Regions from separate parts of the Halomonas sp. Ps84H-12 genome, predicted to be linked through region 3. Evidence: predicted binding sites of a transcription regulator. Region 3 holds the regulator's gene; each other region holds the start of a gene.
The links. Region 3 encodes LexA, which represses DNA repair genes until DNA is damaged. Its sites were predicted from a motif close to TACTGTNTANNTANACAGTA; they were not measured.

Region 1 (10,074 bases), on a different contig from region 3:
GGCAACACGCTTAAGAACGCTGTAAAAGAACGCGGCGCCTCAAAGGCGCCGCGGACACTACTGACGATTAGCTTTTACGAGACGACTGGCTTGAGGCCTTCGCGGGCTGTTCACCCTTGGCTGTAGCGCTCACTTGTTCGCTCATTTTTTGTCCGGCTTCGCTAAACAGCTTTTCCATTTCAGATTTGAACTGCAAGCTCATCTCGCTCATCACCCGTGCGTCTTCCTGCATCTGCTGAGAAAGCTCGTTCATCATTTCCGCTTGCTTGGTACCGAAATCGCGCAGGCTCTCGGCATCATTAATTTCTGTCGCGCTGCGGATGCGCTCGGTGCCCATCTGGCTGTAGCGTTTCATCGCTTCCAGCTGGTACTGGGTCATTTTTTCCATGTTATTGAGCATCAGCGAGTTCATCTTGCGCATCGGCTCAAACATCTGGCGAGTTTGGGCGTTAAAGGCGTCCATCATTTTGTCTTGCATTGTGGTTGCTCCTGTCTCTCATTCCTTGGCATGAGCCTGGAGTGGCTCATCACATCGCAAATTGCTGCACTGCAAAAAGAGTAATGCTTAGCATGCTGCTTTGCAACAAGGAGCTTCCTGCGGCCCCTCTGCATACCCTACAGCCGCCTCTGACTCAGCCTCACAGTGCCACGTATTTGATAGCGCCTTTATCGCCTACTCTTTGGCGCGAGAGCGAGAAGAGGCCGTGGCTTTCGCCTTGGTACTTTTCTCGTTTGCCGCTGACGATGGTTCGCTATCTTGGGTGCCGTTACTGGCACCACCCGTATGGGCACTACCGGCCTGACGCAGCATATCCAGCATCATTTGCTGATAGGTGCCAAAGTTAGCCAGCCCCTGTGAAAGCCCCTGCTGCATCATGGGTTGCTGCAGGAAAGGGCGCATTAAGCTCATGGGGTCATAACCTTCTACCCCTGATTCCATCTGCCGCTGAATATTATCCAGCAGGCTCTGCTGGAACGCCTCTACATCCGGCAACCCTAGCGACTGCCGAAACTCATCCGGCGTCAGGTCAAACTCAACGTTAATTTTCATAGGCGACTCCTTAACCGTCTTCCTTGAGTGTAGCAGCGAACCACTCAGCACACCTTGGCGTTATCGCTGACCTAATCGCGGTGTATCAACGCTAACATCAGCGTTTTGGCCCCGGTGGCGCAGCCAATGATCCAACAGCGTAATCGCCATCATGGCTTCGGCAATGGGCGTCGCTCGAATGCCCACACAAGGGTCGTGACGCCCTTTGGTAATCACTTCGACTGGTTCACCATGGACATCAATGGAGCGGCCCGGCGTGGTAATGCTGGAGGTAGGTTTCAGTGCCAACCGAGCCACAATGGGCTGCCCGCTGGAAATACCACCCAGCACGCCGCCCGCGTGGTTGGAGAGAAAGCCTTCCGGTGTCATCTCGTCGCGGTGTTCGCTGCCGCGCTGAGCAATACAGCCAAAGCCCGCGCCAATCTCGATCCCTTTTACCGCATTAATGCTCATCAAACCGTGCGCTAGGTCAGCATCCAGACGGTCGAAGACTGGCTCGCCCAGGCCCACGGGTACGCCATCGGCAATTACGGTAATTTCCGCGCCCACGGAGTCTTGGTCCCGTCGCAGTTGATCCATGTAGCTTTCCAGCTCGGCTACTTTATCGGGGTCGGGGCAGAAGAAGGCGTTCTGGTCGACGGCTTCCCAGGTTTTGAAGTCGATCTTGATCGGGCCAAGCTGGCTCATATAGCCGCGAATTTGAATGCCCTGTGCCGCCAGCACCTTTTTGGCAATGGCACCCGCCGCCACGCGCATGGCGGTTTCGCGGGCGCTGGAACGGCCGCCACCCCGGTAGTCCCGGTGGCCATACTTGTGGTGGTAGGTGTAGTCCGCGTGGGCAGGACGGAACTGGTCTTTGATCTTGGAGTAATCTTTCGAGCGCTGGTCGGTATTCTCAATCAATAAGCCAATCGAGGTACCGGTGGTTTTGCCTTCAAACACGCCGGAAAGAATGCGCACCTGATCCGGCTCTTTGCGCTGGGTGGTATGGCGCGAGCTGCCGGGGCGGCGACGGTCTAAATCGCCCTGCAGGTCCTCTTCGCTAATCGCAATGCCAGGAGGGCAACCATCCACAATGGCCCCTAATGCGGGGCCGTGGCTTTCGCCAAAAGTGGTGACGGTAAACAGTTTGCCAAACGTATTGCCAGACATGGGCGTTAATTCCTCACGCAAAAGACGCCGCATGGGCGTCGAGTTCAGCGGCGTTCAGGGCAAACACGCCCTGGCCGCCACGCTCGAATTCAAGCCAGATAAAGGGCACCTCGGGGAAGGCAGCCTCCACATGGCGGTCAGAGTTGCCAACTTCAACAATCAGCCAGCCCTCTGAAGTTAGGTGCTCGCGGGCCTCGCGCAGAATACGCCGCACGATATCAAGACCGTCGCTGCCCGCGCCCAGCGCCAGGGCTGGCTCATGGCGAAATTCGGCGGGCATCGTGGCTAAGTCGCGCTCATCCACATAGGGCGGGTTGGAAACGATCAGGTCAAAGCGCTGCCCTTCCAGGCCGTTGAACACGTCCGATTCCACGGCGCGCACGCGGTCGCCGACATCGTGGCGGGTAATATTCTGCCGTGCCACGGCCAAGGCATCCTGGCTGATATCCGCCAGGGCCACTTCGCAGGTCGGCAGCACCAGCGCCGTGGCGATGCCAATGCAGCCGGAGCCGGTGCATAAATCCAGCACGCGGGCGGGTGGTTCTTCTGGAAACCAAGCCGCAAAGCCATCTTCGATCAGCTCGGCAATCGGCGAGCGGGGAATCAGCACGCGCTCATCCACGTTAAACGGGTAGCCTGCAAAGAAGGCCTCTCCCAGTAGATAAGGCAACGGGCGGCGCGTGGTGACACGCTCCCGGGCTAAGCGAATAATCCGCTCGCGCTCAACTGGCAGCAGCCGCGCATCCAACACGGCGGGATCGACGTTCCAAGGCAGGTGCAGCGCGCCTAAGCAGAGCGCGACCGCCTCATCCCAGGGTGACTGCGTGCCGTGCCCATAGTGCAACCCCGCCAGATAGAATTCGCTGGATACCCAGCGCAAATAGTCCCGCAGTGTGTAAAGATCGCTTATCAGCGCCGTATCAGGCAGTGATAGCGTTGAGGGGGAGGACTCATCAGAGAGGTGCGTGGTCACAAGGGCTCCTGGCGTCAAAAGTTCGTTGGGGGATTGTACCTTTGACGCTGCCCGGTTCACAGCAGCGCCAAGCTCGCTATACTGTCTCGCCTTAGCGTTTTTTATCTACCGCCCCTTTTTTCACCACTTTAGTTGATTCGAGCCGACCATGACGCGACACCTGCCCAACGATGACGATATCAGTGCCTTTCGCCAAGCGCTGCAGGCGGCAGGCGTACGCCGTATTGCCACCAACCAAGCCGACCCCGGTAAGCCCAAACGCCAGTCAGACGCCAGCGAAGCGCGCCGCCGAGCGGCGGTAGAGAGCAATACACTGCAAACCAGCGGGCGCACGTCTGATGGTCGGGTGGAAGCCGTACGGCCATCAGAGTATTTAGAGTTCAGCGTGCCCGACCTGCCCTGGCGCACGTTTAGCCAGTTGAAGCGCGGCCAATTGGCCTGGCAGGCAGGGCTAGACCTTCACGGCTATACCCTGGAAGAGGCGCGGTTAGAGCTAGAGAGCTTTCTTCGCGATGCCGCAGGCCAAGGGCTGCGCTGTGTGCTGGTGGTGCATGGCAAAGCCTGGGGCACCACCTCTGATTTCCCGGTACTGAAAAGCCATACCAATGCGTGGCTGCGCGAGTGGCCCGGCGTGCTGGCGTTCTGCTCTGCCACGGATATCGATGGCGGCACCGGGGCGATGTATATTTTGCTGCGCAAACGCGGGCAGTAATTCATGTTGTTTATTTAGTAGCGTCAGAGGCAATGCTAGGCATGCGCCGCTCCAAGGCTTCATCGGCCAAGTGGCGGCCTAAGCGGATGAGCTCCTTCGCCCGGTGAAACTCGTAGGTGCTGCATACCGTTTTAGGAATTTCGATCAGCACGTCCGGTGGGTAGCCGGCTACCTTATATTTCGCCAGCGCTGCCTGGGTAATATCAAACGATTCCAGAATCATATCCAGCTTGCCCCACTCGCGCTTGCCGCGCAGGTCTACTGTTTCATCGTCGTCGCTCTCTTCACTGCTGCCGCCTAGGCCACCCCATAGCCGCCGCGTGGTCGCGCGCACCTCCTCCATCCAGCCGCCAATATTGGCGTCGCGGTCCCGCTCCAGGGCGGTGCGGCTGTCGCTACTCTCTTCTTGTGGCAGCAGCTCCTCCAGCGTGACCGGCTGCGGGCTGTGCGCGGTGACGTTCACCGCCACCACGAAATCCGCCTCATGGGCAGCCAACACTGGCATCATTGGCAGCGGGTTGAGTAACCCGCCATCCACCAGTACCTGTTCGCCAATGTGCACGGGGGTAATCACTCCTGGCACCGCAATCGAGGCGCGAATGGCGCGTAGCAGCGGGCCGTTTTGAAACCATACTTCCCGCTGGCGCACGAGGTCGGTGGCCACGGTGGTCACTGGAATGGGCAGGTCTTCAATCAGCCGGTCGCCCACTAGCTCCTCCAGCTTGCTCATCACTTTGTTGGCACGCATCGCCCCCATGGGGCTCCAGGTCACATCGACCAGCTTGAGCACGTCCAAGTAATCAAGGTTACACACCCACTCCCGGTACTCCGGCAGCTTGGCCGAGGCGTAAATGCCGCCGATCAGCGCTCCCATGGAGCATCCGGCAATCGAAATAATCTCGAAACCACGCGCCTCCAGCGCTTCAATCACGCCAATATGCGCATAGCCCCTAGCACCGCCGCTACCGAGCACCAGCGCTACTTTATTGCCACCGCCCGGCGTCCTCCCCGTTAATTGGCTGACCACGTTCTGCCCCTCCTTTGTGGCATGGCGTCTCATACGCACGCGCTTTTCTTTTGATGCGACGTTAACTGGCCGTGCAGCCTTCTAAGCAAATCACCTCGGCCACACGCTCGACGGCCTGCGGCTCCAAATGCAGATGGTGGCCGCCAGCCAGCACGTGCCGAGTGAGCTGCGGCACCGCCTGCCGCGCCTGGGCTGCCCAGGCACGCTCGCCCAAAATGCCCTGCTCTCCTTCTATCAATAGCACCGGTGCGCGAATCTCGCTCAGTACCGCTAGCACTTGCGGCGGTGTAAAGCGCACCAGAGAGGGCTTGAGCAGGCGGCTGTCGGTACGCATTTGCACTTTGCCATCGGCCGTGGCTTGAGTATTACGCTCGACCAGCGGCGTGGCGGTGATGCTATCCAACGGCGTGACGCCGCCCGCCACCCGGGCCGCAATGGCACTTTCCAGGTCGGGGTAGCGCGGTGTGCGAGACGAGGAGCGCCGGTGAGCGATGATGCCTTTACGCAGTTGGCTGGCCGTCTCTTCTGCCGACGTATTGAGCGCGCCCAACCCGTCCAGCAAAATCAGTCGCGCTACTTTTTCCGGCAGCGCGGCCGCGACCAAGCAAGAGACCGCCGCGCCCATGGAGTGCGCCAGCAGCGTGGTCTGCTCGAGGCCTAGGGTGTCCATGGCATCCAGCACATCGTGGGTGTAGTCCCAAAGCGCGTAGTCGCTGCCAGTCGGGGCATGAGCGGAGTGCCCGTGGCCTCGAAAATCGATCGCCACGATGCGAATGCCCAGCGCGCTCACCAAGCGTGGGGCCAAGCGTGTAAAGCTGGCGGCGTTATCCAGCCAACCATGCAGCGCCAGCCAGGTGGGTGCGTCGTACTGCCCCCAGCTCAATGCCGCCAACCGCCCACCGGCCAACGAAAGCGGCTGAGGCGCCGCGCCTACTCGGGAAGCGTCGTTCATAACAATGGGTCTCACTGCGAAAATCTGGCGCGTCTGATGATGCGCCTAAATGTGAACATTACGATGCAAACATTGCGGTGCAAACGTTACCATGCTCGGCGCAGCGCTTGTGCTGCTTTTACGCGGCCATGGGCCACGACGCCGTTCATTTTTTGATGGAGATTGCCATGAAACCTCGCCGCGATACCCGCGTTCGCAACCTTGTGTTCTTTATTACTGTCGTGAGCGCCCTAGTCGTGGGGCTATGGTTAGCCCGCTGAGGGCAGTGCTTGCAATTTCTCCCCCATGAATAAATACTGTTTAAATATACTGTACATAAACACACTATTTATTCATGAGGATGCCGACGATGCCGTCTCAACCCATCCATCTTGCAACAACCGTGGTTGCGACAGCCTTGCCGTTAACTTCTCAGCCGCTGCCTTTTCCTCTGCTCACAGGCCGTGCAGGCTTTAGCGGCTTTCCCTCTCCTGCCCAAGATTACGAGCCGCGCACTCTCGACCTCAATGCGCGGCTGATCAAGCACCCTACCCAAACGTTTTACCTCTCCGCGACAGGGGACAGCATGGAGGGTTGGGGCATCTTTGACGGTGATTTACTGGTCGTCGACCGCAGCGTCACGCCGCGCCTAGGGCATATTTTGGTCGCCATGCTGGATGAAGAAGTGCTGATCAAACGCTATGCGCTGCATCGCGGCACGCCGCACCTCTGCTCGGCCCACCCCCACTATCCGCCGCTGCCCCTGGAAGGTACCGACTGCCAGCTATGGGGCGTGGTGCGCGCGGTGATTCACGAGTATCTGCCATGATCGGGCTGGTGGATGCCAATAATTTTTACGTTTCCTGTGAGCGGGTGTTCAATCCGACGTTGGAAGGCAAACCCGTTGGTGTGATGTCGAATAACGACGGCTGCGTGATTGCCCGCTCAGCAGAGATGAAAGCCATGGAGATCTCCATGGGCACGCCCGCATACCAGTTAGAGGGGCTACGCCGCCGCGGGGTAATCCACCTGCTCTCTTCTAACTACGAGCTGTACGGCGATATGTCAGCGAGGCTTGCCCAGCTGCTGCGCGATACGTGCCCCGAAGTGGCCCCCTACTCGATTGATGAGATGTTTATTTATCTGGATGGCCTCAGTGACACCCAGTGCCAAGCGCTGGGCACAGCACTGCGCCGCCGCATTCGTCGCTATTTGGGGCTTCCGGTGTGTATCGGGCTGGCCCCTACGCATACACTGGCGAAGCTCGCCAATCACCTAGCCAAAAAACAGCCTCACTACGCAGGAGTGTGTTTACTCCACGGTGAAAGCGCTACCACCCAAGCAGTGCTGAAACAGCTGCCGGTAAGCGATGTGTGGGGAGTAGGCAGGCGTCTTGCCGAACGACTAGCGGTCAGCGGCATTCGTACCGCCTGGGATTTGCGGGAGCACGACCCCAAACGGCTACGCAAATGCTTCTCGGTGGTTCTAGCCCGCACCGCCTTAGAGCTGCGCGGTACGCCCTGCCTAGAGTTGAATGCCGTTGAGCAACCCCGCCAGCGTATCATGACCTCACGCTCGTTTGGTAAAGCCACCGGCGTAAAAGAGGAGCTTCACGCGGCGCTGCGCCGCCACGCCCAGCGCAGTGCCGAAAAGTTGCGCCAGCAAGGCAGCCTTGCCCGCGCCGTCCTGCTGTTTTTAAACACCAACCGCCACCGCAAGGACCAGCCCCAGCTGTCGCCTAGCGCGATGATTCCGCTTGAAGCGCCCACCGACGATACTCGCGTCATTCTGGAAGCCGTTCGCGAAGGGCTCGACCAGATGTATCGCCCTGGCTTTCAGTTTATGAAGGCAGGCGTGATGCTGCTGGACTTGGTGGATGCACAGCAGTATCAGCTCTCTCTGCTACAGCCAACCACCAAGGCGCACCCTCACTTGATGAAGGCGGTAGACGAGATTAATCAGAAGATGGGGCAAGGCACGTTGCGCTTTGGGATGACTGACGCCGACGCGCCTTGGCAGCTGCGCTGTGAGCACCGCTCAAGACGCTACACCACCTGTTGGGATGAGTTAATGGAGGCAGGCACTCACCCTGGCGCGATTGCCGCCGCCAGGGTGAAGCGTGAACAGCAGCGCTTAGCGGGCGGAAAGCGCTTGGCGAAGGCGCGGGCTAATGGCTTCGCCCACCACTGCCACCAGGAGCAGCAGCGCTAGCAGCACCGGCCAGTGGGCAGCAAAAGAGACTTGGTACAGGCCAAGGGCATCGACAAAAATCACCAAAATACCCAGCGGACTCACGTAGCGCACCATGGCCAGCCACAGCGTATAGGGCAGCGGCGCCAGCCCCAGCTCGTCGCGGAAGGTTTCGCTTTTCAGCACAAAACCGGCCAGTAGTACCATGCCCAGGCCACCCAGCGGCATCATCCAACGGGAGGTGAGGTAGTCCAGCCAATCAAAGAAGTTCTTGCCTGCCAGCGTCCAATCAGCGCCCAGGTTGAACGACAGCATCGCCAGCGTGCTGATCAGCCACAGCACAATACCGGTGGCCCACGAGGCGGATTTACGGCTCATGCCTTTGTTATCGCACAGCCACGAGACCGTCGCTTCCACCATGGAGATCGACGACGTGAGCGCGGCCATGGAGAGCATCAAGAAGAACAGCACGCCGAAGAGCGTCCCCATGGGCATTGCTTGGAACGCCAGCGGTAGGCTCATAAAGATCAGCCCTGGGCCTTCGCCAGGGTTCATGCCGTTAGCAAAAATCACTGGAAAAATCGCCAGCCCTGCCATCAGCGCTACCACGGTATCCGCCACAGCCACGCTCAGCGTCGTGCGGCCAATGGAGGCATCTTTAGGCAGATAGCTGCCGTAAGTCAGGATGGCACCCGACGCCAATGAGAGCGTAAAGAAAGCGTGGCCCAAGGCCGCCAACATCCCTTCACTAGAGAGGCTGCCCGCCTTAAACGAGAACAGGAAATCAACCGCGTCGCCGAAACCGCCGGAAAACATGCCGAATCCAATCAGCAACACCAGCATGAGCACCAGCCCCGGCATCATCCAGCTAACACTTTTCTCGATGCCTTCCTGAACGCCTTTACCGACAATGATCATGGTCAGCAGCGTGACCAGGGTACTCCAGCCACCCAGCGTGATCGGGTTAGCGTTATTGGCACCAAACACGGCCGCCATCTCGTCCACACTGGTGCCCGCCAAGCCGCCGGTGAGCATTTTCCATAAATAGGAGAAGGACCAGCCGGCCACCACGACGTAAAACGATAGCACCATAAAGCCACACAGCATGGCCATCCAGCCAATCAGCGACCACATAGAGGAGCGGCCAGACTCATTCACTACACGGCGAATAGCATCAATGGGGCTACCACGCCCCCGGCGACCAAACGCAATTTCGGTCATCATTACCGGTACGCCCACCGCTAAGATGCACGCTAAATAGACCAGTACGAAGGCACCGCCGCCATACTCCCCAGTGATATAAGGGAATTTCCAAATATTGCCTAGCCCCACCGCCGAACCGGTGGCTGCCAACATAAAGCCCCAGCGGCCCAGCCACTGAATGCGAGGTTGCCCAGAAGACGCCATGACCTTCCACCCTGTCAGAAAAAAGCGCCTATCCTAGTGGATTTTGCTGCGAAAGCCCACGTATCACGGCGTGGCATAGCTTGCTTTTGCCTCGGCATCTAGCCGCTGGGCGGTTTGATCCACTCTGCGCAACCACGCCAACAGCAGCGCCCCGGCCCCCACAAAGCCACCAGCCAGCCATAGGCCCACATAATAATGACCAGAGGCTTCCGCGAGCATGCCGGTGAGCGCAGGGGCCACAATCTGCGCTGCGCCGTAGGCCAACGTCATTTGTCCCATCAAGCGGGCGGGGCTGGCAGGGTACAGCCTACCCGCCATGGTCAGCACTAAACTGACGCAGCCCAGGAACGTGCCGCCGTAGAGCACTGCGCTAATCAACACGCCCGGTAACGTTGGGCTGATCGCAGGCAGCACAATGCCTACTACCTGTACCAGCATGGCCACAATCAGCGCGCCTAAGTAACCGATCCGCCGCGCGATTAAATCCCACAGCATCACGGCGGGTGCTGCGGCCAACCCCACCAGCGCAAAGGCCCAGTTTCCAGCTCCAGCCAGCAGCGGTTCGCGCTCCACAATCGCGACTAAAAACGTTGCGCTGATCACATAGCCATAGCCCGCACAAAAGTAGGCG
Region 2 (10,074 bases), on a different contig from region 3:
ACGGCGATCTCCTCCATGTCGATGACCTATGGCCACAGCCCGACTGAATCCGTGGTTGCCATGCTCAAAGATACTGACCGCGACACTGGGCTGGACCTGGAGTTGCTGGAAGATATCGCGGGCTACTTCCGTGAAGTGCGCAAAAAGTACGCTTCTTTTGAAGGTTCGCTGCGCGGCATCGATTCGCGCATTCTGGTGGCCCAGGTCCCGGGCGGCATGCTCACCAACATGGAAAGCCAGCTAAAAGAGCAGGGCGCTGGCGACAAGCTGGATGACGTGCTGAGCGAAATCCCCCGCGTACGCGAAGACCTCGGCTTTATTCCGTTGGTGACGCCCACCTCACAGATTGTGGGCACTCAGGCGGTCATGAACGTCATGATGGGCGAGCGCTACAAGTCGATCTCTAAAGAAGTGCAGGCGCTGCTGAAGGGCGAATACGGCTCTGCCCCGGCACCATTCAATGCCGAATTGCAAAAGCGTGTACTGGAAGGCGGCGAGCCGATTACTTGCCGCCCGGCAGATAACCTCTCTCCAGAAATGGACAAGCTCGCGGCCGAGCTGAAAGAGAAAGCCAGCGCCGATAGCATTCGCCTTGCCGAGGGCGAGCGGGAAGTGGATGACGTGCTGACCTATGCGCTGTTCCCGCAGATTGGCCTGAAATTCCTCAAAAACCGCGACAATAAAGACGCCTTTGAGCCTGCGCCCGAAGCGCCTCAGGCAGCCGCCCCAGCTAAGGCAGAGGCTCCCGCAGCAGCACCTGCGCCTGCCGGTGGTCCGGAAACCTACACCGTGAAGCTCAACGGTAAGGCTTACGTGGTCGAGGTGTCGGAAGGTGGCGAGATTGGCGATATTCAGGAGCAGCCTGCTGCACAGTCTGAGGCCGCCGCCCCAGCGCCCAGCGGTGAAAGCATCGATGCGCCGCTGGCCGGTAACATCTTCAAGGTGAATGTACGCCCAGGCGACCAAGTGGCCGAAGGCGATGTGGTGATTATCCTGGAAGCCATGAAGATGGAAACCGAAGTGCGTGCCAGCAGTGCCGGTACGGTATCGAAAGTCAACGTCAGCGAAGGCGATAGCGTCGCTGTTGGCGATGCACTGATTGAGCTTTAAGGGCAACTCGGGAATGGATAAATTAATTACCTTATGGGAAGGCTCCGGGCTCTATAATCTGGAGCTGGGCCAAGCGGTTATGATCCTGGTAGGGCTTGGGTTGCTCTACCTGGCGATCTACAAGAAGTTTGAGCCCCTGCTGCTGGTGCCAATCGGGTTTGGCGGTATTCTTGCCAATATTCCTGAGGCAGGCTTGGCGATTTCAGCGCTGGATCAAGCGATTGAAGTCGCCAAGCCCGCCGTGCTGCAGCAAATGGCTACAGCGTTGGGCGCGACGCTAGATCCGCTGACTGGGGTAGAGGGTTGGCGCGAGACGCTGAAAGCGATTGCCCATGATTCGGCGGCGCCGGATCAGCTGCGCGCCGCGAAAGATATTGCAGTGAGCGTCGGCTACAGCGACGGCATGCTGTATAACTTCTACAAGGTTGCCATTGGTTCTGGTATCGCGCCGCTACTGATCTTCATGGGCGTAGGGGCGATGACCGATTTTGGCCCGCTGCTGGCCAATCCGCGTACGCTGTTTTTAGGGGCGGCGGCGCAGTTCGGTATCTTTGCCACGCTGTTTGGGGCGGTGCTGCTGACCTCCATGGGCATCATGGATTTCTCGCTCAATCAGGCGGCAGCGATTGGTATTATCGGCGGGGCAGATGGCCCGACCTCTATCTATGTGTCCAGCGTACTTGCGCCGGAGCTGCTGGGGGCGATTGCCGTGGCCGCCTATGCCTATATGGCGCTGGTGCCATTGATCCAACCGCCGATCATGCGCCTTCTGACCACTGAAAAAGAGCGCAAGATCACCATGACGCAGCTGCGTCCGGTCTCCAAGCTCGAAAAAGTGGTCTTCCCGCTGATGCTGTTGATCGCTGTGGCGCTGTTTCTACCGGACGCGGCACCTCTGCTAGGCATGTTCTGCTTTGGTAACCTGATGCGCGAGTGCGGTGTGGTTGAGCGCCTTTCCGATACCGCGCAAAACGCGCTGATCAATATCGTGACGATCATCCTCGGGCTCTCTGTGGGCTCGAAACTGATGGCCGATAGCTTCCTGGCGTTTGAAACCCTGGGTATTCTGGGACTGGGGATCGTAGCCTTCGGCATCGGCACCGCCGCTGGCGTATTGATGGCCAAGCTGATGAACCTAGTCAGCAAAATGCCCATCAACCCGCTGATTGGCGCGGCGGGTGTGTCTGCCGTGCCGATGGCGGCGCGTGTGGCGAATAAGGTGGGTCTGGAAGCGAACCCGCATAACTTCCTACTGATGCACGCCATGGGGCCGAACGTTGCTGGGGTCATTGGTTCGGCAGTGGCTGCCGGTGTGATGATCAAGTACCTGGGCTAAGCGGCTAGTTAGACAGCACGTCTGCCGCTATAGAACGCGGCTTACCGAGCAAGCGCTCGTGTAAGCCGCGTTTTTTTATGTTCGCTGTAGCTCAATGGATGTTTTAAGGCGGTTTTCCAGTCCGCTGATATCCAGCTCGACATCGCGTGGCCAGCCAATGGTTAAGCTCACTCCGTTGCCATCGTACTCCGCCTGTTGCACGGGCAGTGCCTGCTCGTCGCACCAAGCGCGGGCTTGCGCTTCGTGGGCGAAGCGGACCTTTAATAAATAGCTATCCCGCTCGACGACTTCCCGGGTGGGCAGCGTTTCCAGCCCGGCATTGACCGCCTGCGCATAAGCGCGTGCCAAACCTCCGGTACCTAACTTGGTGCCGCCAAAGTAGCGAATCACCACGCAACCAATTTCGCCAATCTGGCTGCCCTGCAACGCCTGGAACATCGGACGGCCTGCGGTTCCGCCGGGCTCGCCGTCGTCGGAAAAGCCAATATGCGTTTGCTCTCCAGGAGGTCCGGCGATAAACGCAGTGCAGTGATGGCTGGCATTCGGGTGGGCAGCTTTGGCCGCTTGAAGCAGCGCGTCGAAGGCGTCGGTGGTAGGAGCGTGGCACACCCAGGCCAAGAACTGACTCTTTTCAACGTCAATCTCGGCGGTGTGCCATGTCTCAGGGGCTAAATCAGGGACTCGATAGCGCAAATAGTACTCCCAGCAGGGTGGATAACGTTAATGGTGCCGGGTTTCCGTTGCGTGGTGGGCTACGCCCATTACCATGCCCAGCACCTGGATATCACAATTATGCAGGAAGACTTCGGACATCGCTGCATCTTCGGGCCATAAATGAATGCCTAAACGGCTGATAGAGAGCTGCTTCAGCGCCACTTCCCGCTGGTTAATCGTTGCTACGACGGTTTCTTGATGAGCGTCGTGCTGGTGGCGATGAATGATGATGACATCGCCGTCGAAGAGGTTGCAGTCGCGCATGCGATCGCCGCGAATACGCAGGGCGTAGGTGTTGCGACGTGTGACGCGAGGGGGTGTGCACGCTTGGCGCGCATGTGATGAGGCGCTGCGAGACGCTAGTGGGGTAGGCGTCGATGGCGCTACCGGTTGAGACAGCGTCTGAGAGGGTACGTAAGAAGGTACGTGAGACGTTACCTGAGGGGATAGGCAAATCGTCATAGTGTGTTCTCCCATGCAGCGCCCGTTGCCAAGGCGTTTGATTGAGTCGATAGCTGTAGTTTTATTCTGTGGTGTCTATTTATACAGTTGTTACAGTATAAGCCTGTTTTTGCATACAGTGCTAGTGCTGTCTCACACCTGGGTTTCTTACGCGGAAATTGAGACAGGTCACGCTGCGACCCAAGACCGCAGAGCGTGACTGGCGAGAAAGGGCCTTTCCGTGTAGAGTTCGACCCAAAATCAACGTGCCTGGAGTGTCTTTTGAGCCTGTGCCTGCAAGCCCGACAATTGGCCTGTGAACGCGACGACCGTTGGCTGTTTGAAGGGCTCGATCTCGATATCCAAAGCGGTGAGATCGTGCGCATTGAAGGCCCCAACGGCAGCGGCAAGACAACGCTGCTGAAAATACTCTCCGGGCAATTAACCGATTACCGTGGCGAGCTTTACTGGAATGGCGAACCCATGCGCCAAGCCCGTGAACATTTTCTCGCCAATTTACTCTATTTAGGTCATGCCCCAGGCGTGAAAGCAGGCCTGTCACCGCTGGAAAATCTAGCTTGGTATCAGGCGCTTAGCGGAGAAAAGGGCAGCGAGCCTGCACGTGAGGCAGCGTTGGCTGCCGTTGGGTTGGCGGGGTTTGAAGATGTTCCTGCCGGCCAGCTTTCCGCCGGGCAGCAGCGGCGCGTGGCGCTGGCACGCCTGACCCTGACCCAGCGGGCGCTGTGGGTGCTCGACGAGCCTTTCACCGCGATTGATCGCCAAGGGGTGGCGGCGCTAGAGGCGCAGCTGGTGGCGCATGCGCAGTCTGGCGGCTGCGTTCTGGTCACTACTCACCACGCATTGACCGAGTCACCTGTGCTTAGGCGCATTCAGCTGGGGTAAGAAGGAGACAGCGTTGCAACGTTCACACGCTCAACTGAGCACCCCAGAGGTGGCTATCCATGCTCCCCAGGGCGGTCTGCTGGTGGCCATAAAGGCAACCCTCAAACGCGACCTCACCCTGATGCTGCGCCGTCGTGGCGAAGTGCTCAATCCGCTGGTGTTCTTTGCGCTGGTGATTACCCTGTTTCCCATTGGTATTTCACCGGATCCAGAGCTGTTGGCAAGCATTGCGCCAGGGCTTTTATGGGTGGCCGCACTGCTCGCGGCACTGCTTTCGCTGGATAGCCTGTTTCGCAGCGACTACGACGATGGCAGCCTGGAACAACTATTACTGGCACCCCAGCCGCTGGCGGCGCTGGGGTTGGCAAAAGTGGCGGTACATTGGTTGCTGACGGGGCTGCCGCTGGCACTGATGGCACCGCTGCTGGGCATCATGCTGTCGCTTCCAGCGGGAAGCTACGCCGTGCTAGCGCTGTCGTTGGCACTCGGTACGGCCAGCTTGAGCTTAATTGGGGCGATCGGAGCGGCGCTAACAGTAGGGCTGGCCCGTGGCGGTGTGCTGCTCTCGCTGCTGGTGCTGCCGCTCTATATACCAGTACTAATTTTCGGCGCAGGTGCCGTACAAGCCGCTATTTTTGGCGAGGGTATTGCCGCGCATCTGGCGATTTTAGGCGCACTGTTAGCGCTGGCGCTGATGTTGGCTCCCTGGGCCATTGCGGCATCGCTGCGCATCAGCATTAACGGTTAGAGGACGGGAACACCATGTGGGCCTTTATCAACAAACTAAGATCACCCAAGTGGTTCTATGCCATTAGCGCCAAGCTGCAGCCACTTTTTTGGGTGGCGGCGACGCTACTGCTGCTGGTAGGCACCGTCTGGGGGTTGGCCTTTGCGCCTGCGGACTATCAACAGGGCAATAGTTTTCGCATCATTTATGTCCACGTACCCGCCGCATTCCTAGCCCAATCCATCTTTGTCTCCATGGCGGTCTCCGGGCTGGTATTCATGGTCTGGAAGATCAAAGTGGCGGATATGGTCGCCACCGTGATGGCCCCGCTGGGTGCCGCGATGACCTTCGTAGCGCTTTTTTCGGGCGCAGTATGGGGCGTGCCCACCTGGGGAACCTGGTGGATGTGGGATGCACGGCTTACCTCCATGCTGATTCTGCTGTTTCTCTACCTGGGCGTAATTGCCTTGCGCGGTGCGTTTAGCAGCCGCGATAGCGGTTCCCGTGCCGCGTCGGTGCTAGCGATGGTGGGCGTGATCAACATTCCGATTATTAAGTACTCAGTGGATTGGTGGTACACCCTTCACCAGCCCGCCACCTTTACGATTACCGGCCGCGCTGCCATGACCATGGATATGTGGGCGCCGCTGCTCATCATGGTGTTGGGCTTTTACAGTTTTTTCATTGCGCTCACACTGATGCGCACGCGTAGCGAAATTCTGCGTCGTGAAGCCAATAAGCGCTGGGTGCGCGAGCTTGCCGAGGAGACGAACTAATGGCCTTTTCCTCGCTAAACGAATTTTTTGCCATGGGCGGTCACGCGGTCTACGTGTGGGCTGCCTGGGGAGTTACTGCGCTGTTGATGCTAATGATCGTGTGGCACGCACGTCAGGAGCGCCGCCAGCTACTCAACGTGGTAAAGCGCCGGGCGCGTCGTGAAAATGCCCAGCGCAACGCTCAGCCATCGCACGCGCAGCCCCTGCAAGAGCCAGTTAACTCTGCTCAGAAGGACGTTCACTATGACGCCTAAACGTAAACAGAAGCTGTTTGTTATCTTAGGGCTATTGTCGCTCACCGCCATTGCGGTGGGGCTCACCCTGTATGCGCTGCGCGCCAACATCAATCTGTTTTTCAGCCCGGTACAAATTGCCCAAGGCGATGCCCCCATGGAGCGCCAAATTCGCGCGGGGGGCATGGTCAAAGAGGGCTCTGTGTCCCGCGACCCGGAAAGCCTCGATGTTGAGTTCGTAGTGACTGACTACGTGGATGATCTAGAGGTCTACTACAGCGGTATTCTGCCGGACCTATTCCGTGAAGGGCAGGGCGTGGTGGTGGTCGGCGAACTGCAGGCCGATGGCCGACTCTACGCCGATAAGGTGTTGGCACGCCACGATGAAAACTACATGCCGCCCGAAGTGGCGCAGGCATTGGAAGAAGCAGGCTACTCCCCGGCAGACTTTCAAGCGAAAGCTGCCGAAGTGGGCAAGCGCCTAGAGCAGGAAGGCTCCCCAGAAGGAAGCGACTATTAACGACTGCACGCACGCTGTGCGATAAAGCCTGATGCTAATTCGGAGCACCCATGTTGATTAAGATCATTCCTGAAATCGGCCACTTTGCCCTGGTCATCGCGCTACTCATGGCGGTGGTTCAGGCGGTGATGCCGCTTGCCGGGGCTGCCACGCGTCGCCCGCTGTGGATGGCCTATGGTCGTCCCATGGCCATCGGCCAATTCCTGTTTGTGACCATTGCCTACCTCTGCTTGACCGCCAGCTACATGCTGGACGATTTCAGCGTGGCTAATGTCGCTAACAACTCCAACTCTCTGCTGCCCTGGTACTACAAATTCAGCGCCGTGTGGGGTAACCATGAAGGCTCGGTGCTGCTATGGAGCTTGATGCTGGCGGGTTGGGGATTCGCGGCATCGGTCTTCTCGGGCGACTTGCCCCGCGACATGGTGGCCAGAGTGCAGGGCATCATGGGCATGGTGTGTGTGGGCTTCTTGCTCTTCATTTTGATGACCTCCAACCCCTTCGAGCGCTTGCTGCCGAACATGCCGCAAGATGGCGCCGACTTGAATCCGCTGCTACAGGACTTTGGCCTGATCGTGCACCCGCCGATGCTCTATATGGGTTACGTAGGTTTCTCGGTAGTGTTTGCCTTCGCCATCGCTGCGCTGTTGGGCGGGCGCCTGGACGCTGCCTGGACCCGCTGGGCACGGCCCTGGACCAACGTGGCCTGGGCATTTTTGACGGTCGGGATCGCGCTAGGTAGCTGGTGGGCCTATTACGAACTAGGTTGGGGCGGCTGGTGGTTCTGGGATCCAGTAGAGAACGCCTCGCTGCTGCCTTGGCTTACCGGCACGGCGCTGGTGCACTCGCTGGCGGTGACCGAAAAGCGCGGCTCGTTCAAGAGCTGGACGGTGTTGTTGGCGATCTCGACGTTCTCGCTGTCGCTGATGGGCACCTTCCTGGTACGCTCGGGGGTACTGACGTCGGTTCACGCCTTTGCCAACGATCCCTCGCGTGGCTTCTTCATCCTGATGCTGCTGGCGATCACCGTCACGCTATCGCTGCTGGTGTTTGCACTGCGTGCACCGCGCGTCAGCCATAAAGTGGGGTTCAACTGGCTTTCGCGGGACTCCCTGCTGCTGATCAACAACATCCTGCTGGTCATCATGACCGTGACGGTGCTGCTGGGCACCGTATACCCGCTGATTCTGGACTCTTTGGGGCTGGGTAAAATCAGCGTAGGCCCGCCTTACTTCAATGCGCTGTTCGTACCGCTCACCGTGGTGATGTGTGTCTTCATGGGCTTGGGGCCGGTGGCGCGTTGGAAAAGCATGAGTGGTCGTGAGCTGTGGCGTAAGCTAGGTCTCGCGGCGGCAGCTGCCATTGTGCTGGGTGTAGCCATGCCGTTGGTCTACGGCGGCGAATGGAATTTGTGGGTGTCATTGGGAATCGTGTCGGCGCTATGGATCGTGCTGCCCATGGTGCGCGACCTGTTCGACAAGACCCGTCACGCCAGCTCGTTTGTCGCCGGGCTGCGCAAGCTCTCGCTCTCTTATTGGGGAATGGTGCTGGGCCACGTGGGCATTGCGGTGACCATCGTGGGCGTTGCCGTCGTTTCGAACTACAACATCGAACGCAACGTGCGCATGTCGCCGGGCACCACCGTGGAAGTGGCGGGCTATCAGTTCACCATGACGGAACTCACCAACCGACGTGGCCCCAACTTCCTGGCCGATACTTCGATCATTCAGGTACAGCGCGGAGACGAGGGACGCAGCTTCGTGATGCGCCCCGAGAAGCGCCTTTACCTCGCCACCGGCATGCCCATGACCCAAGTTGCGCTGCGCCCTGGTTTGTTCCGCGACCTCTATGTGGCCATGGGTGAAGACCTGGGCGACGGCAGCTATGCCATGCGCGTCCAGTACAAGCCGTTTGTGCGCTGGCTGTGGTTAGGCGGCCTGCTCATGGCCTTCGGCGGCATCTTGGCCGTAGCGGATAAGCGCTACCGCCGCGCAGCCGCGCGCCAACCTGCATCCTCACGTATTAATCAATCTCCGTCACAGGAGGCCACGGTATGACACGCCGCCTGCTGTTGCTTCTTTTACCCATCGGTTTTGTGGGCATCGCGCTGTTTCTCTATCAAGGGCTGGGGCGCGACCCTTCACAGCGAGACTCAGCGCTGATGGCGCGGGATTTTCCTGCGTTCGAAGCCTCCACGTTGCGGGATGCCAACCGTCAGGTGGATCAATCGCTGCTGACAGGGGAGGTCACGCTCGTCAACGTATGGGGCGAATGGTGTCCCGCCTGCAAGCAGGAAATGCCGCAGCTGTTAGAACTCGCTGATAACGGCATCCGTATGGTGGGCATCAACTACCGAGATACCCGCGAGAAAGGCTTAGAGTTTTTAAGCGAGTTTGGCGACCCCTTTGAAGTGAATGTTTTCGACCCTGAAGGCAGCCTGGGCTTTGATCTTGGCGTTTACGGCGCACCGGAAACGTTCTTGGTGGATGCCGATGGAGTGATTCGCTACCACCATAAAGGCTACGTGTCACCTGAAGACGTTCGTGAACGCATCCTGCCGGAGGTAGAAAAATGGCGTTAATGCGTGGGATCTTCGCCGTGATGCTGCTGGCACTGGCGGGCAGTGTCGTGGCGGCAGGCATTGAAGTTCGCGAGTTCGACGACCCGGTGATGGAGCAGCGCTACCGTGACCTCACGGCCTCCATGCGCTGCCCGTTATGCGAAAACCAGGCTATCGATGACTCGGACGCGCCGATCTCTGGTGATATGCGCGAGCGGGTCTATCAGCTGCTTCAAGATGGTCAGTCGGATATCGAAATCATCAACCACATGGTGCAGCGCTTTGGGGAGTACATCCTCTACAACCCGCGCCTGGAAAACCGCACCTACCTGCTGTGGGGGCTACCCATTGGGTTGGTGGTGCTAGGCATGCTGGTCGTCGTGCTGATGGTACGCGCCCGCCGCAATGCATCTGCGAAAGCGTTGAGCGCAGAAGAACGCGCCCGCTTGGATGCTCTGATCAACCGCGAGAGGTCTTCATGACACCGCTCTGGATAGCGATTGCACTACTGTTATTGCCTGCTCTATGGCTGCTGATTGCCCCCATGCGCGGTGCCCGCGTTCTGCGCGACCAGCTAGATCACTTTGAAGCCAACGATACGTCTGCCGAGCAGAACGTGGCGATTTTCCAGCGGCGCATGGCGTCCCTGGAAGCGGCATGCGAGCGTGGCGACATCGACGACGCTCGTTTTAATGAAGATCGCCTAGAGCTAGAGCGCAGCCTGCTGGAAGATACTGCCACTCAGGCCAAGCGG
Region 3 (10,074 bases):
TCCGATGCTGGCGACTGGTGGTTCGATGGTGGCCACGCTGGATATGCTGCGTGAGCGTGGCTGTGAACATATGAAAGTGATTGTCTTAGTTGCTGCCCCTGAAGGGATTAAACGGGTGCAAGATGCTTATCCTGATGTAGAGATTTACACGGCGTCGGTAGATGACCGACTCGATGAGAATGGCTACATTGTCCCCGGCTTGGGAGATGCCGGCGATAAGATTTTCGGAACGCGTTAAGCGCTCCGCCTCAAAAGGCCCCTTACGCTTCGCGTTGGGGGCATTTTTTTGTCTCCGTTACTAATAACCGACCCCCAGGAGTGGTGTGATGACAAACAGTGCTGGTCAAGAGTCGTGGCCTAAAATGCTGCTTACCGGCGCGCAAATGCTGTTCGTGGCCTTTGGTGCGCTTGTGTTGGTTCCGCTATTAACCGGGCTAGACCCCAGCGTGGCGCTCTTTACCGCCGGGATTGGCACGCTGGTGTTTCATGGCGTGACCAAACAAACGGTGCCGGTGTTTCTAGCTTCTTCCTTTGCATTTATTGCTCCTATTCAAGGCTCAATCGCCAGTTTTGGCGTTTCTGCCACGCTGGGCGGCCTGATGGCCGCGGGACTTGTCTATGTTGCCATTTCCCAGGCGGTGCGCTTGAAGGGCACCGCCTGGTTGCATCGTTTGCTGCCTGCTGTCGTGGTGGGCCCAGTGATTATGGTGATCGGCTTAGCGCTAGCGCCAGTCGCGGTCAGTATGGCAACCGGTGAAATCAGCGATAATATTAGCTATGGGCAAGCTATTTTTCTCTCCATGGCCAGTCTGTTAGTAACCTTATTGCTTGCGGTGCTTGGCCGTGGGCTGCTGCGTTTAGTGCCGATTATAGGCGGCATTGCAACGGGGTATGCGTTGGCGCTGATTATGGGGGTGGTTGATTTTACTCCGGTGCGTGAAGCGGCTTGGCTCTCTATCCCCAACTTTACCGCGCCGAGTTTTCACTGGGCGGCCATCCTGTTTATGATTCCAGTGGCCATCGCTCCCGCCGTTGAGCATATTGGCGATATGGTGGCGATTGGCTCGGTGACACGTAAAAACTATCTTGAAAAACCTGGCTTGCACCGCACGTTACTGGGCGATGGCTTGGCAACGACGGCAGCAGCCCTGTTCGGTGGGCCGCCTAACACGACCTATTCAGAAGTTACCGGTGCTGTGACGCTAACCAAGGCATTCAATCCAAAATATATGATTGTGGCTGCCGTTATTGCCATCATCCTTGCCTTTGTTGGCAAATTGGGGGCGCTGCTGCAGACAATTCCTGGGCCGGTCATGGGTGGGATTATGACGCTGCTATTCGGCTCTATTGCCGTAGTGGGGATGAATACCCTGGTGCGCGCAGGTCAGTCGCTTACTGCGGCGCGTAACCTAGTGGTGGTGTCACTTATTTTGGTGTTTGGTATCGGTGGTATGCAGTTTGGTGGCGGGCAATTCACTTTGCAGGGCGTAAGCTTAGCCGCTTTGGTAGGCATTGCGTTAAACTGGTTATTGCCCGCAGAAAAAGAGGATGAGTAACCCGTGGCGCGAATGGTGACTTATGAGTGATGCCCTACGATGCTCGTTTCCCGTATTAGGGGTGGCAGCCTGGAGTGGGACCGGTAAAACCACGCTGCTAGAGCAGCTGTTACCTCTACTGCGTGAAAAGGGCCTTTCGGTAGCGGTGATTAAACATGCCCACCACCAGTTTGATGTGGACCAGCCGGGTAAAGACAGCTACAAGCTGCGTAGCGCCGGGGCCACTCCTATGCTGATTGCATCGCGCCAACGTTTTGCACTGATGCAGGAGACGCCAGGGCAGGAGGAGCCTAATTTAGCCTATTTGCTTACCCTAATGGCACCGCATCACCCAGATCTGGTGATTGTGGAAGGCTTCAAAGCATGGCCTATTCCCAAGCTGGTGCTTTACCGAGACGGAATAGGCGATCCGGCTATTTTATGCGATGAGTGGGTGCAGGCGGCTGCGCTTACTGCTGAGCCGCCGGTGGCTCTTAGGCCATCGGTGGCCCGCTTGGATTTAAATAATTGTGAAGAGATTGCTCGCTGGGTAAGTGAGTGGGCCGACCAACAACGCCGCACTCTGGCTTGATGATGAAAAGGTGACACCATGCAGTTAACCCACCTGAACGCGCACGGCGAAGCGAATATGGTTGATGTCGGCGATAAGCGCGAGACCCGTCGTGAGGCTGTTGCCTCTGGGCGAATCGTGATGCAGCCCAATACTCTGCAGCTATTAAGCGATGGGGCGCTGCCCAAAGGGGATGTACTCGCAACAGCGCGTATTGCGGGTATTCAAGCAGCGAAGCGAACTCATGAACTGATTCCGCTCTGCCACTCGCTGGCGCTCTCCAAAGTAGCGGTGGATTTCGATATTGACCATGCAAATGGCTGGGTGAATGTATCGGCCATGTGTCGCTTGAACGGGCGCACGGGCGTCGAGATGGAAGCGTTGACGGCCGTTTCGGTTGCTTGCCTGACGCTTTACGATATGTGTAAAGCCGTTGATAAAGAGATGCGCATTGAAGCTGTGCAGCTCGACAGCAAGCGAGGCGGATTGCGTGGTGACTATCAGCGGGAGCGTGAGATGGTCACGCCTATTGTCACCGGTGAAGGCGCAGTGGGAGAGGTAAGCTTAGGTGAGCGCTGTGCCTCGCCCTGTGTGCGCGTCAAGTTTTTGGCAGAGCTGCGTGAGCGGGTCGGTGAGAGTGATCTGGCCATTGGGCTTGATAAGCTGCCAAGTCGCGATGTGGCCGGGCTAAAAGCTGCGCTTAGTGCCCAGGATGCACGCTTTTCCGTGCTGGCTGATCAGCGCACTCTATGTGCCATTAACCAAGTGATGGCAAATGATAGCGCTCGTATCACTGATGATGACGAAGTGGCCTTTTTTCCACCGGTAACGGGAGGCTAAGCCGTGTCTGTTAGCGAGCCGACATTGCCAGACATCGCGGTAGAAGTGCAGTCCGCTCCGTTTTCAATGGCGTACGGCTATGAGAGCGCGCTGCGCCAGCGCACCGACATTGGTGCGATTGTGACGTTCACCGGGTTAGTGCGAGATTTTAACGAGACGCCCGACGTAACGGGGTTAACCCTTGAGCACTATCCAGGAATGACTGAGCGCACCTTAACGCAAATTGCTGAGCAAGCCTGGCAGCGCTGGGCGCTGCAGGCGGTGCGTGTTATTCATCGGGTGGGCGACTTATCCCCGGGCGACCCTATCGTTAGAGTGCTGGTGGCAAGCGCACACCGCCGCGATGCGTTTGAGGCCTGCGATTTCATTATGGATTATTTAAAAACCCAGGCGCCGTTTTGGAAGAAAGAGCACTCCAAGCAGGGGGCGTACTGGGTTAAAGAGCGCCACACCGATCAGCAGGATGCTGAACGCTGGTAACACCTGTGTTTAAGGCTCGTCGTTTAACTCTTCGATGGTCGGCATTTCAGCGGCCATGATCTGCAGGTGCACGTCTGGCATATGTTGCAAGTGGTTAGCCAGCCAGTGCACCAGCCTTGGCTGCAGCGCATGGCGCAAATCAGCCAAGGTGTCTGCCTCAATCTCTTCTAGCTGCTCATCCAGCCACTCGCTGAAGCTATCTTCATCCATAGGGCTTGCGCCGTTGGCGTCAAGCATCAGACGACCAATACGACACCATCCCGTTTCTGTTGCTGCTACCGGTAGCGCTAGAAACAGACTGCCACGACGGGTAGTGGGATGGCTGCTCTCAAGGCCAGGGTGAGGCACGACGCTATTTTGGTTAACAATGCAAGGCGGCTGTGGGTAGCGCGTTTCGCAGCGCAGCCCTTGGTGGTCAAGCACAATCATATCGCCATTCACCGGTGCTAACGGCGCTCTGATACCTAGCTCCTCAGCAAGCGCTTGGTGCGCCTCCTGATGGCGCGCTTCACCATGTACCGGCAGTAGCATTTTGGGCCTAACCCACTGGTAGAGCTTTTTCAGCTCTTCCTGAGCGGGGTGGCCGGTGGCATGAAGCTCGGGGTGGTTCATTTCGTCGAACAGCGTGACACCGAGTTGCAATAAACGTTTTTTAAGCTGCTCGATAGGGCGCTCATTGCCTGGAATTGTTTTGGCGGAAAAAATCACGCTATCGCCGGGTTCCAAGTCCACAAAGGGGTGTCGACGCTGCGCTAAACGCTGCAAGGCAGCGCGAGGCTCGCCTTGGCTACCGGTGGCAATAATCACGACCTCCTCCGGTGGTAGATAGCCCAAATCATGGGGTGGCACCAGGGGGGGGAAGTTATCCAGATAACCAAGGCCTCTAGCAACACTGACCATGCGCTCCATTGAGCGGCCCATCAAACTAACGCGACGGCCACACGCTTGGGCCGCTAAGCCAATGGCCAGTACGCGCGCTAGGTTGCTAGCAAAACAGGACACTACCACGCGGCCTTTACACGCTTTCAATGTGGTGGAAAGCGCCTTGGCAACATCCCCCTCGCTGCCCGACTGCCCTGGCATTGGCGCATTGGTCGAGTCACCTACCAGAAGATCCACCGGCGCCAGTGCTCTAAACTGGGCAGCGTTCACGGGGGCGCCAATCAGTGGGTTGGGGTCGAGTTTCCAGTCGCCGGTGTGCAGTATGCGGTAATCACCCGCCTGCATCATGATGGAGCAGCTTTCGGGGATGGAGTGGGTAACACTCAAGTAGCGCAGTGTAAATGGCCCGCTCTCCACCGCATCGCCTGGTTCAATCACTTCAATGGAGGCGCTGCTGAGCTGGTGTTCGGCGAATTTGTAACGCAATAGCCCTGCTGCGAGAGGAGTGGCAAAGATAGGGCAACCCCATTTGGGCCATAGCCACGCCACCGCACCAATATGATCTTCATGACCATGGGTGATAAACAGCGCCTTAGGTGTGATCTTCAGTGCCTCTAGGGTATCGGTATTAGGTACTTGCAGCGGCGAGTTGGGCAGGTCTTGGCGAATCATCATGCCGCAATCTACGGCGATCCACTGGTCGTCGTATCCATACAGCGTAAGATTCATTCCAATTTCACCACATCCACCTAGCGGGAGTAGGCGCAGGGGCGGGCGACGACGAGGACGAAGTTGAACGCGGGATGGATGCATCAGTTATGAAAAGCCTAGAAAGTAATTCCTTAACTATACGGGAAGCGGGGGGCGGGTAACAATCATCGCGGCACCTGACCACGGTGCTTCCTCATCGTGCTTACGGTACACTACCGCCGCTAATGTGGTTTACCTGCTGGTAGGCAGGTGCTTGGCGAGCGTGCCGTTAAATACGTTAAGAGTGTTTGTTATGTCTCATTACTATCGTTTAGTTGTTTCCTGCCCAGATCAAGTGGGCATCGTGGCGCGTGTCTCAAGTTTCATTGCTCAACAAGGTGGCTCAATTACCGAAGCCAGCCAGCACTCTGACTTAGAGACTGGCCGCTTTTTTATGCGTTACGAGATTCTGGCGGATTCTCTGGGTATGTCGGCGGAAGCACTGCGCACGTCGTTTGAGCCGGTGGCGGCTGAGTTTGATATGCAGTGGTCGCTGGTGGATACCCAAAAGCGCCGCCGTGTGGTGTTGATGGTGTCTCGGGAATCCCACTGCTTGGTGGACCTTCTCTACCGCTGGCAGGCAGGTGAGTTGGATTGCGATATTGTCGGCGTTATCTCTAATCACGATGATATGCGCTCGCTGACTGAATGGTATGGCATCCCTTATCATCATGTACCAGTTGACCCGGCTAATAAACAAACGGCTTTTGAACAGGTGCAGGAGCAGATTGATGCTGCCCGCGCTGACTGCATAGTGCTAGCACGCTATATGCAAATTCTGCCGCCTTCGCTTTGCGAACGGTATGCAGGGCGCGTGATTAACATTCATCACAGCTTCTTGCCTTCCTTTGCGGGTGCCAAGCCGTATCATCAAGCCTATGAGCGGGGCGTGAAACTGATTGGGGCAACTTGCCACTATGTGACAGAAGAGCTGGATGCAGGCCCCATAATTGAGCAGGACATTCACCGGGTCAGCCACTGTCACACGCCTACTGATTTGGTACGTTTTGGTCGCGATGTGGAAAAAGCGGTATTGGCGCGGGGGCTGCGTTGGCACCTAGAAGATCGCGTGCTAATTCACGGCAACAAAACGGTCGTTTTTAGCTAATCGGCAGAAGGGGGCGCTATGTCGTTTGCACAAAGCGTATTGGCACCGTGGGCACTCGTGATGACGTGGCTTTTATCGTTGGGTGTCATCGTCTGGTGCTTATGCCTGCGCCCCTGGCGGCCACTACTTGAGGATACAGCGCTTCAGCACCGCTGGATGGCAGCTACGTTGGCCGTCATGTTGATGTGGCAATTGCGTGCGCAAGCGGTGGACTGGTTAACGCTTCACTTGGTGTTTACGGTGCTGATGACGCTAGTCTTTAAAATGCCGCTGGCGTTGATCAGCAACGTGATGATTAATGTCGCCATGGTGGCTATTGGCAGAAACGATTGGTCGCTAATGGGGGCAAATATGCTGGTGACAGGTATTGTGCCTGCGACCGTGACCGGTTTTGTATGGCGAATCGTTGACCGTCGGTTGCCTGATAATTTGATGGTGTTTTTATTTGCTTGTGGCTTTTTTGGAACGGCCTTGGCGACCTTAGGGGGAGGGCTATCTGCTGTTGCGCTGATTATCGTAGCGGGCACTGATCCCGAGGCCGTCTATCTCGCCCAAGAGTATGCCCGCTTTTTACCGTTACTGATGCCGTCAGAGGCATTTATAACCGGTATGCTGCTGAGTATTTTACTAGTGTACCACCCAAGCTGGGTGGCCACCTTTAATGACCACCGTTATATCGACTTGCAGTAGCCTGCCTTACAGGTTGGGCAACTAGCCAAGCGCTTGCCCATTACCACCGCGAATAACACCAACACCCACGCCTTCAATATCAAGCTGCTGAGTGCGTAGGTCGATCTCAATTGGTGCGAAATCTGCGTTCTCGGCAATCAGTGTTACTTGATGCCCTTGGCGTTTAAAACGCTTGACCGTTACTTCGTCTTCTAATCGTGCCACGACAATTTGCCCATCGCGAACGCGGTCAGTGCGATGCACGGCCAGAAGGTCGCCTTCAAGAATGCCTACATCTTTCATGGATAGGCCGCGCACCCGTAGCAGGTAATCTGCTTTAGGCGTGAAGTACTCAGCGGGCAGCGGGCAGTAACGGTCAATATGTTCAGCCGCAAGGATAGGGCTGCCAGCGGCGACCTCACCAATCACAGGAAGCCCATTGGGCAGCGGCTCATTAGTAGCAGGTGCTGCAGCCGCTGGCGTTTCAGTAAGCTCCTGCGGCTCCTGGTTAGGTAAGCGGATGCCTCGTGATGTATTGCGAATTATACGAATAGCGCCTTTGCGCTCGAGCGCACGCAAATGCTCTTCTGCTGCGTTAGGCGAGCGGAATCCCAGCGCTTTGGCAATTTCGGCGCGGGTAGGGGGGTAGCCAAACTCACCCATGGTCTTAACGATAAAATCAAATACGTGCTGCTGACGTGCTGTGAGTGGACGCGACATACCAAACTCCAAAACAGTGAAAAGACAGTAGCTACATGTCGGCTTAATCAGTATGTGTTTAAGTATACAGTATGTTGCTCTGTCCAGTACATGACGAGTTACACCCAACCGAGACAGTCGTTAAGTGTTTAGTTAACGCTTACTACCATTTGGATAAGAGATTGAGCCAGCAGGGGTTATGACATAGTATTCAGCCATGTTTAAAACACCTGTTTTTTGGAGGGCGCTATGGCCCAATCGGATACGGTAACGCGTATTTTAGATACTGCAGAGGTACTGTTTGCAGAGCGAGGCTTTGCCGAGACGTCGCTGCGTAATATCACCAGCAAGGCCCGGGTTAATTTGGCGGCCGTGAACTACCACTTTGGTTCCAAAAAAGCGCTAATTCAAGCGGTGTTTTCCCGCTATCTCGATCCATTTTCAGAGCGTTTTCACACCGCACTGGACGAGCTAGAAGCTCACTATCAAGGCCAGCCTATTCCTCTAGAAGTGCTGTTAGAGACCATGGCCACTACGGTACTGGCAGTGCCCGCCGAACGTAATAGCCTGAAGGTATTTATGCGGCTACTAGGGTTAGCCTACAGTCAGGCGCAAGGGCATCTGCGTCGCTACATTCAGCAGCAGTATGGCGATGTATTTACCCGTTTTACCGAGCTGGTGCGTAAAGCCACGCCTGAGCTGCCGGACGCCGAGCGCTTTTGGCGGCTACACTTTATGCTAGGCACAGTGATATTTACGCTCTCAGGACTGGATGCCCTGCGTGATATTGCTGCAAAGGATTATCAAGAGCAGGTGACGGTGCGTGACCTTGTGCGGCGGCTACGTCCAGTCGTTGTTGCTGCGATGAACGCGCCGCTACCGGCTGCGGTTGAAGAGGGAAACCATGGCAACGCCCAGGCTAGCTGAATTACCGCCTTCCCAATCTGGTTGGGTGGAGATTGACACCCAGCGGCAGCGGTTGCGCTGGTGGCAGGGAAAGGAAGTGAACTATGAGTGCGCGATCTCTACTGGGGTTGCTGGCGTAGGGCAGCGAGAGGGTAGCGGCCAAACACCGCTGGGCTGGCACTATGTCCGTGCGTCTATCGGCAAGGGCTTGCCTGATAATGCGGTATTTCGTGGTCGCCGATGGACTGGCGAAGTATTTTCGCCTGAATTGGCGACCAATTACCCTGAGCGAGACTGGATTCTAACGCGCATTATGTGGCTCTGCGGGCTGGAGCGCGGCGTTAACCGCGGCGCTGACGTGGACTCCCAGCGGCGCTACATTTATTTGCACGGCACGCCTGAAGACCAACCGATGGGTGTGGCTGCCTCTCACGGCTGCATCCGCCTGCGAAATCACGATTTACACTACCTGTTTGCACACGCCCAACCCGGTACGCCGGTTTGGTTGCATTAAGCCCACTTCCGGGCGTCCTGCCAGAATTTTGACACGCTAAGCGGTTAGTCTAAAATGGCGCCCTTTTTGTCGGATCCTCCCCATGACGCAACCCATTGGCCCGGTCATGCTTGACCTAGAAGGGCCGCAGTTATCCAACGCTGAAAAGACATTGCTAAAAGACCCTGCGGTGGGCGGCGTTATCCTGTTCGCCCGTAATGTCGAAGATGCGTACCAAGTGCGGCAGCTCTGCAGCAGTATTCGTCGTGTGCGTGGTGATCTACTGCTAGGTATTGACCAAGAGGGCGGTCGAGTCCAGCGGATCAAAAAAGGGGTGACCAACCTGCCCGCCATGGCGCGAATTGGCGATCTGTATGCCAGCGACCCAGTAGCAGGGCTCACCTTAGCCAAAGACACAGGCTGGTTGCTGGGGATGGAAATGGCCGCCTGTGGGTTGGATATGAGTTTTGCGCCAGTGTTGGATGTTGAGAGCGGTATCTCCAGCGTCATTGGCGACCGTAGTTTCAGCAGCGATCCAGAGCATGTCGCCCAACTAGGGCGCGCCTTTATCGAAGGCTTGCATGAAGCCGGCATGGCGGCAGTTGGTAAGCATTTTCCTGGCCATGGCGGAGTGGCGGCGGATTCCCATATTGCGCTGCCAGTGGATGAGCGACCCCTGGCCGAGCTGAAAGCCCGAGACCTCGTGCCGTTTCGCGAGTTAGCGGGTGTGTTGAACGGCGTCATGCCTGCCCACGTGACTTATTCAGCGTTTGATACTCGCCCTGCAGGGTTCTCACCCAACTGGTTAGGCATGCTGCGTGAATCATTGGGGTTCAAAGGGTGTATTTTTTCCGATGATTTAAGCATGACGGGGGCGCATGAGGCAGGCGGCCCGGCTGAGCGTGCCAAAGCGGCGCTGGCCGCTGGCTGCGATATGTTGCTGATCTGCAATGACCGAACGGCAGCCATTGAGGTACTAGGGGCCTGCCAAGGGGTGCTGAATAAACGGCCTGCCAAGCTGCGTTACGGTCGTGCTAGGCCTGAACTGGATGCACTGGCTGCACTCGGCCGTTGGCGCCGCACGCATGCCAAGCTCGAAGCGCTAGCGAATTAATTCCATTTTTATACCGTTTTCTTATTA

Region 1: umuD (translesion error-prone DNA polymerase V autoproteolytic subunit) is a predicted target of LexA. The motif match lies at 6,162-6,181, and genes of this name have one in related genera.
Region 2: NH344_RS13760 (S24 family peptidase) is a predicted target of LexA. The motif match lies at 3,692-3,711, and genes of this name have one in related genera.

What each region holds. Positions count from the first base shown of each region.
Region 1 covers NZ_JAMXSJ010000016.1:66,829-76,902, forward strand. The annotation lists gene NH344_RS09685 (phasin family protein) at 68-478, opposite strand; gene NH344_RS09690 (hypothetical protein) at 674-1,051, opposite strand; gene aroC (chorismate synthase) at 1,112-2,203, opposite strand; gene prmB (50S ribosomal protein L3 N(5)-glutamine methyltransferase) at 2,217-3,176, opposite strand; gene NH344_RS09705 (Smr/MutS family protein) at 3,325-3,888, shown strand; gene NH344_RS09710 (patatin-like phospholipase family protein) at 3,899-4,915, opposite strand; gene NH344_RS09715 (alpha/beta hydrolase) at 4,977-5,867, opposite strand; gene umuD (translesion error-prone DNA polymerase V autoproteolytic subunit) at 6,217-6,675, shown strand; gene NH344_RS09725 (Y-family DNA polymerase) at 6,672-8,057, shown strand; gene NH344_RS09730 (sodium-dependent transporter) at 7,980-9,443, opposite strand; gene NH344_RS09735 (YbfB/YjiJ family MFS transporter) at 9,507-10,074, opposite strand, start outside.
Region 2 covers NZ_JAMXSJ010000029.1:8,336-18,409, forward strand. The annotation lists gene oadA (sodium-extruding oxaloacetate decarboxylase subunit alpha) at 1-1,110, shown strand, start outside; gene NH344_RS13750 (sodium ion-translocating decarboxylase subunit beta) at 1,124-2,446, shown strand; gene NH344_RS13755 (YigZ family protein) at 2,522-3,139, opposite strand; gene NH344_RS13760 (S24 family peptidase) at 3,167-3,622, opposite strand; gene ccmA (cytochrome c biogenesis heme-transporting ATPase CcmA) at 3,884-4,504, shown strand; gene ccmB (heme exporter protein CcmB) at 4,518-5,252, shown strand; gene NH344_RS13775 (heme ABC transporter permease) at 5,267-6,007, shown strand; gene ccmD (heme exporter protein CcmD) at 6,007-6,261, shown strand; gene ccmE (cytochrome c maturation protein CcmE) at 6,251-6,760, shown strand; gene NH344_RS13790 (heme lyase CcmF/NrfE family subunit) at 6,811-8,817, shown strand; gene NH344_RS13795 (DsbE family thiol:disulfide interchange protein) at 8,814-9,341, shown strand; gene NH344_RS13800 (cytochrome c-type biogenesis protein) at 9,332-9,802, shown strand; gene ccmI (c-type cytochrome biogenesis protein CcmI) at 9,799-10,074, shown strand, end outside.
Region 3 covers NZ_JAMXSJ010000005.1:108,403-118,476, forward strand. The annotation lists gene upp (uracil phosphoribosyltransferase) at 1-238, shown strand, start outside; gene NH344_RS03980 (uracil-xanthine permease family protein) at 327-1,556, shown strand; gene mobB (molybdopterin-guanine dinucleotide biosynthesis protein B) at 1,579-2,127, shown strand; gene moaC (cyclic pyranopterin monophosphate synthase MoaC) at 2,146-2,946, shown strand; gene moaE (molybdopterin synthase catalytic subunit MoaE) at 2,950-3,426, shown strand; gene NH344_RS04000 (ribonuclease J) at 3,436-5,037, opposite strand; gene purU (formyltetrahydrofolate deformylase) at 5,312-6,166, shown strand; gene NH344_RS04010 (energy-coupling factor ABC transporter permease) at 6,185-6,856, shown strand; gene lexA (transcriptional repressor LexA) at 6,878-7,555, opposite strand; gene NH344_RS04020 (TetR/AcrR family transcriptional regulator) at 7,784-8,461, shown strand; gene NH344_RS04025 (L,D-transpeptidase) at 8,439-8,954, shown strand; gene nagZ (beta-N-acetylhexosaminidase) at 9,037-10,047, shown strand.